2 regions of the Enterobacter mori genome follow, and region 1 is predicted to be linked to the other one. Evidence: predicted binding sites of a transcription regulator. Region 1 holds the regulator's gene; the other holds the start of a gene.

Evidence for each region. The regulator sigma-54, encoded in region 1, starts transcription at its own class of promoters, with help from an activator protein. The targets are predictions, from matches to a motif close to GTTGGCACANNTTTCGCTNT.
Region 2: the regulator sigma-54 is predicted to act here: its motif matches at 2,457-2,476, upstream of norV (anaerobic nitric oxide reductase flavorubredoxin).

Annotation. Positions count from the first base shown of each region.
Region 1 covers NZ_CP104285.1:4,203,707-4,209,634, forward strand. Annotated here, with positions in the region: gene kdsC (3-deoxy-manno-octulosonate-8-phosphatase KdsC) at 1-16, shown strand, start outside; gene lptC (LPS export ABC transporter periplasmic protein LptC) at 13-588, shown strand; gene lptA (lipopolysaccharide ABC transporter substrate-binding protein LptA) at 557-1,111, shown strand; gene lptB (LPS export ABC transporter ATP-binding protein) at 1,118-1,843, shown strand; gene rpoN (RNA polymerase factor sigma-54) at 1,891-3,324, shown strand; gene hpf (ribosome hibernation promoting factor) at 3,347-3,634, shown strand; gene ptsN (PTS IIA-like nitrogen regulatory protein PtsN) at 3,717-4,208, shown strand; gene rapZ (RNase adapter RapZ) at 4,254-5,108, shown strand; gene npr (PTS phosphocarrier protein NPr) at 5,105-5,377, shown strand; gene mtgA (monofunctional biosynthetic peptidoglycan transglycosylase) at 5,416-5,928, opposite strand, start outside.
Region 2 covers NZ_CP104285.1:3,613,648-3,619,575, reverse strand. Annotated here, with positions in the region: gene norW (NADH:flavorubredoxin reductase NorW) at 1-965, opposite strand, end outside; gene norV (anaerobic nitric oxide reductase flavorubredoxin) at 962-2,410, opposite strand; gene norR (nitric oxide reductase transcriptional regulator NorR) at 2,597-4,111, shown strand; gene gutQ (arabinose-5-phosphate isomerase GutQ) at 4,108-5,073, opposite strand; gene srlR (glucitol operon DNA-binding transcriptional repressor SrlR) at 5,066-5,839, opposite strand; gene gutM (transcriptional regulator GutM) at 5,903-5,928, opposite strand, start outside.

The DNA of each region.
Region 1 (5,928 bases):
AGGGCAATCGATATGAGTAAAACCAGACGTTGGGTTATCATTCTGCTTTCGCTTGTCGCATTGGTACTGATTGGCGTGAACCTTGCCGACCGTGATGATGCACAAACAGAAGTCGTTAATACGAGCGATCCAACCTATAAAAGCGATCACAGTGATACGGTAGTTTATAGCCCTGAAGGTGCGCTGAACTATCGCCTGATTGCCCAGCATGTGGAATATTTTTCCGATGACGGTATCTCGTGGTTTACCCAACCGGTGATGACCACCTTTGATACTGACAAAACCCCGACATGGTCAATTAAGTCAGACCGGGCAAAACTGACAAATGACCGTATGCTTTATCTGTACGGCCACGTTGAAGTCAACGCCCTGACCGCTGACTCTCAACTGCGCAAAATTACGACGGATAACGCCCAGATCAACCTGGTGACCCAGGACGTGACCTCGCAGGATTTGGTCACACTGTATGGCACAACATTTAATTCCAGCGGTTTAAGAATGCGCGGGAACTTACGCAGCAAAAACGCCGAGCTGATTGAAAAGGTTAGAACCTCCTATGAAATTCAAAACAAACAAACTCAGCCTTAAAGCCATTATCGCCAGCGCACTGCTGGCGGCCAGTCTTCCCGCGATTGCTGTGACTGGCGATACCGAACAGCCGATTCATATCGAATCCGACACGCAGTCCCTTGATATGCAAGGTAACGTCGTCACCTTCACGGGTAACGTCGTGATGACCCAGGGCACCATCAAAATTAACGCCGATAAAGTGGTCGTTACCCGTCCGGGCGGCGAGCAGGGCAAAGAGATTATTGATGGCTATGGTAACCCTGCCACGTTCTACCAGATGCAGGACAACGGCAAACCGGTGAAAGGCCGCGCGTCGCATATGCATTATGAACTGGCGAAGGATCTGGTCATCCTGACCGGTAACGCCTATCTGGAGCAGCTGGACAGCAATATTACCGGCGACAAGATCACCTATCTGGTCAAAGAGCAGAAAATGCAGGCCTCCAGCGAGAAAGGCAAACGCGTCACCACCGTGCTGGTTCCATCGCAGCTGCAGGATAAAGGCAAAGGCCAGGCTCCGACACAAAAGAAGAGTAACTAATTCGTTATGGCAACATTAACTGCAAAAAACCTCGCGAAAGCGTATAAGGGCCGCCGTGTCGTTGAAGATGTCAGCCTGACCGTCAACTCCGGCGAAATTGTGGGTTTGCTTGGCCCTAACGGTGCAGGGAAAACCACCACCTTCTACATGGTGGTGGGCATTGTGCCGCGTGATGCCGGCAACATCATCATTGATGATAAAGACATTAGCCTGCTGCCGCTGCACGCGCGCGCGCGCCGTGGTATCGGCTACCTGCCGCAGGAAGCCTCAATCTTTCGTCGTTTGAGCGTCTACGATAACCTGATGGCCGTGCTGCAGATCCGTGACGACCTGACCAGCGAGCAGCGCACCGACCGCGCTAACGAGCTGATGGAAGAGTTTCATATCGAACATCTTCGCGACAGTCTCGGTCAGGCGTTGTCCGGGGGTGAGCGTCGTCGTGTCGAGATTGCACGTGCGCTGGCCGCCAACCCGAAATTCATCCTGCTGGATGAACCCTTCGCGGGCGTTGACCCGATCTCCGTTATTGATATCAAACGCATTATCGAACACCTGCGCGACAGCGGGCTTGGCGTGCTGATCACCGACCACAACGTCCGTGAAACGCTGGCCGTCTGTGAACGCGCCTACATAGTGAGCCAGGGCCATCTGATTGCCCACGGTACACCGCAGCAAATCCTCGAAGATGAGCATGTTAAGCGCGTGTACCTTGGGGAAGACTTCAGACTCTGATAGGGTAGAGGTAACGTAACGCCGAACCGGAGAAAAATGCTCTGAACATGAAGCAAGGTTTGCAATTAAGGCTCAGCCAACAACTGGCGATGACGCCGCAGCTACAGCAGGCGATACGTCTGTTGCAGCTGTCCACGTTAGAACTCCAGCAGGAGCTCCAGCAAGCGCTGGACAGCAATCCGTTGCTGGAGCAAACCGATCTTCATGACGAGGTAGAAACCCAGCAAACGCAGGACACTGAAGCGCTCGACACCGCTGATGCGCTCGAACAAAAAGAGATGCCGGACGAGCTGCCGCTGGATGCCAGCTGGGATGAAATCTACACCGCCGGAACCCCTTCCGGCACGCGTGCAGACTACCAGGACGACGAGCTACCGGTTTATCAGGGTGAAACCACCCAGTCGCTACAGGATTACCTGATGTGGCAGGTGGAGCTCACCCCCTTCTCCGATACCGACCGCGCGATTGCGACCTCGATTGTCGATGCCGTTGACGATACGGGTTATTTAACCGTAACCCTGGACGACATCCTGGAAAGTATCGGCGACGACGAGATCGAACTCGAAGAGATCGAAGCGGTTCTGAAGCGCATTCAGCGTTTCGACCCGGTCGGTGTGGCCGCGAAAGATCTCCGCGATTGCCTGCTGATCCAGCTGTCGCAGTTCGCCAAAGAGACGCCGTGGATTGAAGAAGCCCGCTTAATCATCAGCGATCATCTGGATCTGCTGGCGAATCACGATTTCCGCACCCTGATGCGCGTCACGCGTCTGAAAGAAGAGGTGCTGAAAGAGGCGGTGAATCTGATCCAGTCTCTCGATCCGCGTCCCGGCCAGTCGATCCAGACCAGCGAACCGGAATATGTCATTCCGGATGTGTTAGTCAGAAAACACAATGGTCGCTGGGTGGTCGAGCTGAACTCAGACAGCATTCCTCGCCTGCAAATCAACCAGCAGTATGCCTCCATGTGCACCAGCGCGCGCAATGACTCCGATAATCAATATATTCGTAGCAATTTGCAGGAAGCACGCTGGTTGATCAAAAGTCTGGAAAGTCGAAATGACACGCTGCTGCGCGTTAGCCGCTGTATTGTTGAACAACAGCAGGCCTTTTTTGAGCAGGGCGAAGAGTTTATGAAACCGATGGTACTGGCGGACATCGCCCAGGCCGTCGAGATGCATGAATCAACCATTTCTCGCGTGACCACGCAGAAGTATCTGCACAGTCCACGCGGTATTTTTGAGCTTAAGTATTTCTTCTCCAGTCATGTGAATACCGAAGGCGGAGGCGAAGCCTCGTCAACGGCCATTCGCGCGCTGGTGAAGAAGTTGATCGCCGCGGAGAACCCCGCGAAGCCACTGAGTGACAGTAAGTTAACCACCATGCTGTCCGACCAGGGTATTATGGTGGCACGTCGTACTGTTGCGAAGTATCGAGAGTCTTTATCCATTCCGCCGTCTAACCAGCGTAAACAACTGGTTTGACACAACCGATAAGGAAGACACTATGCAGCTCAACATCACAGGACACAACGTCGAGATTACTGAGGCCTTACGTGAGTTTCTGAACACAAAGTTCGCAAAGCTCGAACAGTATTTCGAAAGGATCAATCAGGTCTATATTGTGTTGAAAGTGGAGAAAGTGACTCATATCTCGGATGCAACCCTGCACGTTAACGGGGGTGAACTCCATGCCAGTGCGGAAGGGCAAGACATGTACGCGGCTATCGACGGCTTGATTGATAAGCTTGCGCGACAGCTCAATAAACATAAAGATAAACTGAAACAACACTAATTGTCCGGGCAGTTAACGGGTGCAGGACGGCCTGTTGTGCGACACAACAGGCCATTTGTACAGTTAGCGCTTAGGTGAAATTATGATGAACAACGATTCGGCTCTTCAACTGAGCAATGTCCTTAACCAGGAATGTACCCGCAGTGGCGTTCACTGCCAGAGCAAAAAACGTGCGCTGGAGATCATCAGTGAGCTGGCTGCAAAACAGCTGGGCCTGCCACCTCAGGTCGTGTTCGAAGCGATCCTGACCCGTGAAAAAATGGGCAGTACCGGCATTGGCAACGGCATCGCGATCCCGCATGGCAAACTCGAAGAAGACACCTTGCGTGCCGTCGGCGTGTTTGTGCAGCTTGAAACACCCATTGCCTTTGATGCTATCGATAACCAACCCGTCGATCTCCTCTTCGCGCTGCTGGTGCCAGCAGACCAGACAAAGACCCATCTGCATACGTTGTCGCTGGTCGCTAAACGCCTGGCCGATAAAACCATTTGCCGTCGACTGCGTTCAGCGCAAAGTGATGAGGAGCTCTTCCAGATTATCACTGAAGCAGAAGGCAATCAGGATGATGCGTAACCGGGAGATGGCCTTCACATCTGTTGTCCTGAGGAGAAACGGAACATGGTGCTGATGATCGTCAGCGGTCGCTCGGGGTCGGGGAAATCCGTCGCCCTGCGTGCGCTGGAAGATATGGGTTTTTACTGCGTAGATAACCTGCCGGTGGTGCTGTTGCCCGATCTGGCGCGGACGCTTGCGGACAGACAAATTTCTGCCGCCGTCAGTATCGATGTCCGTAACATGCCAGAATCACCTGAGGTCTTTGAGCAGGCCATGAGCAATCTGCCTGAGTGCTTCTCGCCTCAGCTGTTGTTCCTTGATGCCGATCGTAACACCCTGATCCGTCGCTACAGCGATACCCGTCGTTTGCACCCGCTTTCCAGTAAAAACCTTTCGCTGGAAAGTGCCATCGACGAAGAGAGCGATCTGCTGGAGCCGCTGCGCTCCCGGGCCGACCTGATTGTTGACACCTCTGAAATGTCCGTGCACGAACTGGCGGAAATGCTGCGAACCCGTTTGCTGGGTAAACGCGAGCGTGAATTGACGATGGTGTTTGAATCCTTCGGCTTTAAGCACGGTATTCCTATCGATGCGGATTATGTTTTCGACGTGCGCTTCCTGCCGAACCCGCACTGGGATCCCAAACTGCGTCCAATGACCGGTCTGGATAAGCCCGTGGCGGCCTTCCTCGACAGACACACAGAAGTTCACAATTTTATCTACCAGACGCGAAGCTACCTTGAGCTATGGTTACCTATGCTGGAGACAAACAATCGTAGCTATCTGACGGTAGCGATTGGCTGTACCGGCGGTAAACATCGTTCGGTTTATATCGCCGAACAGCTGGCCGACTACTTCCGCTCACGCGGAAAGAACGTTCAGTCCCGTCATCGCACGCTGGAAAAACGTAAAACATGACCGTAAAACAAACCGTTGAGATCACCAACAAGCTGGGCATGCATGCACGCCCGGCAATGAAATTGTTTGAACTGATGCAAGGTTTCGATGCAGAAGTTCTGCTGCGCAATGACGAAGGCACTGAAGCTGAAGCGAATAGCGTCATTGCGCTGCTGATGCTGGACTCAGCGAAAGGTCGCCAGATTGAAGTCGAGGCCACCGGCCCCCAGGAAGAGGAAGCGCTGGCGGCGGTAATTGCCCTGTTTAATGCCGGGTTTGACGAAGATTAAGTCTGCTAGTCAGGCGGGTGGCGCTACGCTTACTCGCCCTACATGAGATTATTACGCTGCATAAACCCTTCTCCCCCCAACTGTCTCATCTGACGCATGATCCACGCCTGACGGCTTCGCACGTACCCTGACGGCGCACTGGCCTTAAAGCGGATAGGGTTAGGCAGAACAGCCGCTAACAGCGCCGCTTCGGACATACTCAGTTTGCGGGCAGGCTTATTAAAATAGCGTTGTGATGCAGCTTCAACACCAAAAACCCCGTCACCAAACTCTGCGATGTTCAGGTAAACAGTGAGAATACGCTTTTTACTCCAGACCGTTTCCATCCCCAGGGTCAACCCCGCTTCCAGCCCTTTTCGCACCCAGCTTCGACCATCCCATAAAAACAGGTTCTTAGCCGTCTGCTGCGACAACGTAGACGCACCGCGCACGCGATTTTCGTGACGCTCGTTGTGGGCGAGCGCCTTCTCGATGGCTGTCATGTCAAAACCCCAGTGCTCCGGGAATTTCTGATCTTCTGCCGCAATCACGGCCAGCCCCATGAACGGTGA
Region 2 (5,928 bases), 590 kb from region 1:
AGCGGTAATTCCGGCGTTTTTACTTTGACCAGCATGGCGGGTAATTTCAGCGGCGCGCTTCCGCCGAGCAGGTTTTTCGCCAGATACATCGCGCTTAATTGAATCGGCTGTAAAAAAGGCAGCACTTGACCGTTAATTTCAGCGCAGTCGCCTAACGCGTAAATATCGGGCTGCGTGGTTTGCAGGTAGCTATTTACCTTCACGCCACGGCCTGTTTCGGCCCCGGCGCGATGCGCCAGCGCGGTTTCCGGGCGTAGGCCCGTCGCCGCGATAACCGCATCCACCTCAACGCTGCGGCTGCGGTCGAGCGTGGCACGAATGCCGCCTTCGGTTCTGCTCAGGGTGTGCAACTGTGATTTCAACAGCAGATGGACGCCCATGTCGGTCAGACGATGCTGTAAGCGACTGCTTACTTCTGCGGGCATCAGCGCCGACAGAATGCTCGCCGCGTGGTCAACCAGGGTGACGGATTTGCCCGCCCGGCAGAAATCCATCGCCAGCTCGGTGCCTATCAGCCCGCCGCCGACAATCATCACCCGTTGCGCATCGCGCAACAGGGTTTCACTGGCCTGATACTCCTGCTGGCTGTTGAGGGTGATCATCAGCTCGCGCCCCTCAATCGGCGGCACAAACGCAGAGGCACCCGTGGCCAGTACCAGCCTGTCGTACTGCCAGGTTTTCTCTTTTGCTTTCACTACGTGGGCTTCGGCGTCGATATCGGTGATCCAGGTGTACGGGAACAGGCGCAGGTTAAACTGCTCTGCGAACTCCCCCGCCGTCTGGCGGGTGAGATCGTCGGCGCGCTGATTTTGGCTAATGACGTGGCTTAGATCAGGCTTGTTATACTCGTCCATGCTGTCGGCGGCAATCACCGTCAGCGGCACGCTGGCATCCTGCTTGCGGATATTTTTCACCAGCTGCCGAGCGGCAAAGCCCGAGCCGATGATGACGATACCGTTGTTCATTTTGCCTCCGTACCCAGTTCGTCAAAGACGTCTTTACCGAGGGAACATTCCGGGCAGAGGAAGTTGTCCGGCACGTCGCGCCACGGCGTGCCCGGGGCAACATCCTGCAATGGCTCGCCCAGTTCCGGGTCGTAGATCCACTGGCAGACGCTGCACTGCATGCGCGGGCCGAGATCGGCGGCTGCCGCGGCGGCACAGGCGCAGGCTTCCTGCTGTTCGGTTGGTGCTGCCGCCACTTCCGGCAGCGCAGCGAGCGCCCACTGACGGGCAATGTCGCGGCCATGCTGGCGGCAGATCTCCAGGGCGTCGATATCCGGACGCCATTTCGCCTTCAGGCTCAGGGACATTTCAAAACCCGCATCCTGCAGACGGGTAGAAAGACGGTCTACCGCGCCGCCGCTCCAGCCGTGGGAGCCGAAGGCGCTGGCTCGCTTGTTGCGAAAACGCAGGCCGGTCATCTCTTCCACCAGGCCGGCAATTTTCGGCATCATCACGTTGTTCATGGTGGAGGTGCCCACCAGCACGCCCTTAGAGCGGAACACGTTGGTCAATACCTCATTCTTATCGCTGCGCGCCACGTTGAAGATTTTCACCGCCACGTTCGGATCAACCTCGTTGATGCCCTGGGCAATAGCGTCCGCCATCATGCGGGTGTTGTTGGACATGGTGTCGTAGAAAATAGTGATGCGATCTTCCTGATAGTCCGCCGCCCACTTCAGGTACAGCTCGACGATCTGGGTCGGGTTCTCACGCCACACCACGCCGTGGGAGGTGGCAATCATGTCAACCGGCAGGTTGAAGCCGAGGATTTCGGTAATTTTTGGCGTCACCAGACGGCTGAACGGCGTAAGGATGTTGGCGTAGTAGCGCTGGCACTGCTCGAACAGTTCGGTCTGATCCACTTCGTCGTTGAACAGACGCTCATCGCAGTAGTGCTGGCCGAAGGCGTCGTTACTGAACAGCACCGCGTCGCCGGTCATGTAGGTCATCATGCTGTCTGGCCAGTGCAGCATCGGGGTTTCCACGAAGATCAGCTGTTTGCCGTTGCCGATATCCAGGGAATCACCTGTTTTCACGGTGTGGAAATTCCACTCCGGGTGGTGGTGATGGCCGTTAATAGAGTCAATCGCGTTGGTGGTGCAGTAGATAGGCGTGTTCGGAATGTAAGACATCAGTTCGGTCAGCGCACCGGCGTGATCTTCTTCCGCGTGGTTGATGATGATGTAGTCGATGGCGTCCAGGTCGATTTCGCTGCGCAGGTTTTGCACGAACTCGCGGCTGAACTTGTGATCGACGGTATCGATCAGCACGTTTTTTCCTTCGCGGATGAGATAGCTGTTGTAGCTGCTGCCGCGCAGCGTTTTGTATTCCGTCCCGTGGAAATCGCGCACTTCCCAGTCACGTTGACCCACCCAATGAATGTTATTTTTAACCAGAATAGACATAGCAACCTCTACGTAATACAGCATTTTCAAATAAGATGTTTTGCTTATATCAAGTTGCGTGCCAACTTTTAAGGTATTGATTTTGCTTAATTAATTTTTTCATGATCCGTAATGGGTAGTCATTATGACTATCAATAACAGTGTCAATATGACAACATAGGTTGTCAAAATGACAGCGAGGTCAAAATGAGCTTTTCCGTAGACGTGCTGGCGAAGATCGCCATTGAGCTGCAGACCGGTATCGGCCATCAGGACCGCTTTCAGCGGCTGATCTCCACGCTGCGGCACGTGCTGGCGTGCGACGCCTCGGCGCTGCTGCGCTACGAGGGACGGCAGTTTATTCCGCTGGCTATCGACGGGCTGGCGAAGGACGTGCTCGGACGGCGTTTTACTCTTGAAGGCCATCCGCGTCTGGAAACCATCGCCCGCGCGGGTGACGTGGTGCGCTTCCCGGCGGACAGCGACTTGCCCGACCCGTACGACGGGCTTATTCCCGGACAGGAGAGCCTGAAAGTGCACGCCTGTATCGGCCTGCCGTTGTTTGCCGGGCAGAACCTGATTGGCGCGTTAACCCTCGACGGCATGTCGCCGGATCGGTTCGATACCTTCAGCGACGAAGAGCTACGGCTGATTGCCGCGCTGGCGGCCGGGGCGCTGAACAACGCCCTGCTGATAGAACAGCTGGAAAGCCAGAACATTCTTCCCGGCAGCCCGGCGGCGTTTGAGCAGGTGGCGCATACCGAAATGATCGGTCTTTCGCCGGGCATGGCGCAGCTCAAAAAAGAGATTGAGATTGTTGCCGCCTCAGATTTGAACGTGCTGATCTTCGGGGAAACCGGCACCGGTAAGGAGCTGGTGGCGAAGTCCATTCACGAAGCCTCGCCTCGCGCGGTGAACCCGCTGGTGTACCTCAACTGCGCCGCGCTGCCGGAAAGCGTGGCGGAAAGTGAGCTGTTTGGTCACGTCAAAGGGGCGTTTACCGGGGCCATCAGCAACCGCAGCGGCAAGTTCGAAATGGCCGATAACGGCACGCTGTTTCTGGATGAAATCGGCGAGCTCTCCCTGTCGCTGCAGGCCAAGCTGCTGCGCGTGTTGCAGTATGGCGATATTCAACGCGTGGGTGACGATCGTAGCTTACGCGTGGACGTGCGCGTACTGGCGGCAACCAACCGCGATCTGCGTGAAGCGGTGCTGGCAGGGCAGTTCCGCGCCGACCTGTTTCATCGCCTGAGCGTGTTCCCGCTTACCGTGCCGCCGCTGCGCGAGCGCGGGGACGACGTGGTGCTGCTGGCGGGCTTTTTCTGCGAGCAGTGCCGTCTCAGGATGGGGCTTTCCCGCGTGGTGCTGAGCCCGGGGGCAAGGTCGCATCTGCTAAGCTACGGCTGGCCGGGCAACGTGCGCGAGCTGGAGCATGCGATCCACCGCGCGGTGGTGCTGGCGCGGGCGACGCGTTCGGGTGACGAAGTGGTGATCCACGCGCGTCATTTTGCGCTCCAGGATGAAACCGCACCGGCTGTCGCGCAGGCTGCGCCAGAGATAGCGAATGAAAATCTGCGTGAAGCCACGGAGGCATTTCAGCGTCAGAGGATTACCCGCGCGCTGGAGCAGAATAACCGCAGCTGGGCGGCGTGCGCCCGGGCGCTGGAGATGGACGTCGCCAACCTGCACAGGCTGGCGAAACGTCTGGGACTGAAGGGTTAGATAATTCCGGCCTGGTAGAAGTCCTGCAGGTTGATGGCGCCGCACAGCCTGCCGGCATCATCCACCACCGGTGCGGCGGTGATTTTGCGCTTCATCAGCACCTCTTTGGCTTCAATGGCGCGGCTCCCGGCGTTGAGCGTCAGCCCGCCTTTGGTCATGGCGTCCGACACTTTGGTTTCCAGCCTGCCACCGCCCACCAGCCAGCGGCGCAGGTCGCCGTCGGTGAACACGCCCTCAACGCTCCCGTTGTCATCGCACACCGCAACCAGCCCCAGACCGGTGCGGCTCAGCTCCAGCATCGCGTCCATGACGCTGGTATCGAGTTTGACCTGCGGAATGGCATCGTCGGTGCGCATCAGGTGGTGAACCTTGTTGAGCAGGCGTGCCCCGAGTGCACCTGCCGGATGCGAACGGGCGAAATCTTCTTCGTTAAAGCCGCGCGCCTGCATCACCGCCATTGCCAGCGCGTCGCCCATCATCAGGGTGTTAACGGTGCTGGAGGTCGGAGCGAGGTGCATCGGACAGGCTTCACGCTCAACGGAAATATCCAGCGTCGCTTTGGCGGCCAGCGCCAGCGGCGAGCGAGATTTGCCGGTCATTGCCAGCAGGGCGACCGATTTTTCCTGCAGTCGTGGAATAATCAGGTCCAGCTCTTTGGCCGCACCGGAGTAGGAGATAAACAGCATCACGTCGCGGTTTTCAATCATCCCCAGATCGCCGTGCAGCGCTTCGGCAGGATGCACGAAGAATGCCGGGGTGCCGGTGCTGGCGAGCGTCGCGGCAATCTTTTTGCCGATATGGCCGGATTTACCGATGCCCGCCACGATCACTTTGCCTTCGCAGTGGATAATAGTGTTGGCGGCGCGGACAAAATCTTCGCCCAGACGTTCCGGCAGGCGGCTGGCTTCCTGCAGCTCCAGCATCAGCGTCTGGCGGCCCGTTTCTAACAGAAAATCACTCATCTCTCTCTCCGGTTACGATCACGTCGATTCCTTTCTCTTCCAGCGCTTTCTTGAACGCCGGATCGATACCCGCGTCGGTAATCAGCTTATCAACGCTTTCAAGGCTACAGACAATGTTGGGGCTTTTGCGGCCAAACTTCGACGAGTCTGCCATCAAAATCACTTCCCGCGCGGCGTTGCACATGGCTTTACTGACGCTGAATACCTCGTTGAACGTCGTAACGCCCGCGTTCAGGTCGATGCCGTCGGTACCCATAAACAGTTTATCAAAGCTGAAGTGGTCGAAGGCATTCTCCGCCAGCTGACCGTGAAATGACGCCGATTTTTTGCGGAAAGTGCCGCCGGGCATCAGAATGGTCTGCTCGCTATCGAACTCCGACAGGGCGTTGACGATGTGCAGGCTGTTGGTCATCACCGTGATGTTGTTAAAGCGGCTGAGTAGCGGGATCATCTGCAGGACGGTACTGCCTGCATCCAGAATGATGGAATCACCGTCCTGGATAAATTTTACGGCGGCTTCGGCAATGAGCGCTTTCTGGTGGGTATTGATCAGCGTTTTGTGATCGATTGGCGGGTCCGCTTCGTCTTTATTGAGCACCACGCCGCCGTAGGTTCGAATGACGGCGCCAGAGTTTTCGAGCAATACCAGGTCCTTGCGTATTGTCGTGCCGGTGGTGTCAAAGTAGTGGGCCAGATCCTCTACCGAACATTTTCCCTGCTTTTGCAGATGTTCGAGAATGGCCGCCTGCCGCTGACGAGGTTTCATAGGCGCTTCGTTCCTTAGGTTGCGAAATGATAATTTCGCAAGTCTATAGCTTTCACAACGAAATTATCCATGTTTCAGATTAAGCGCTA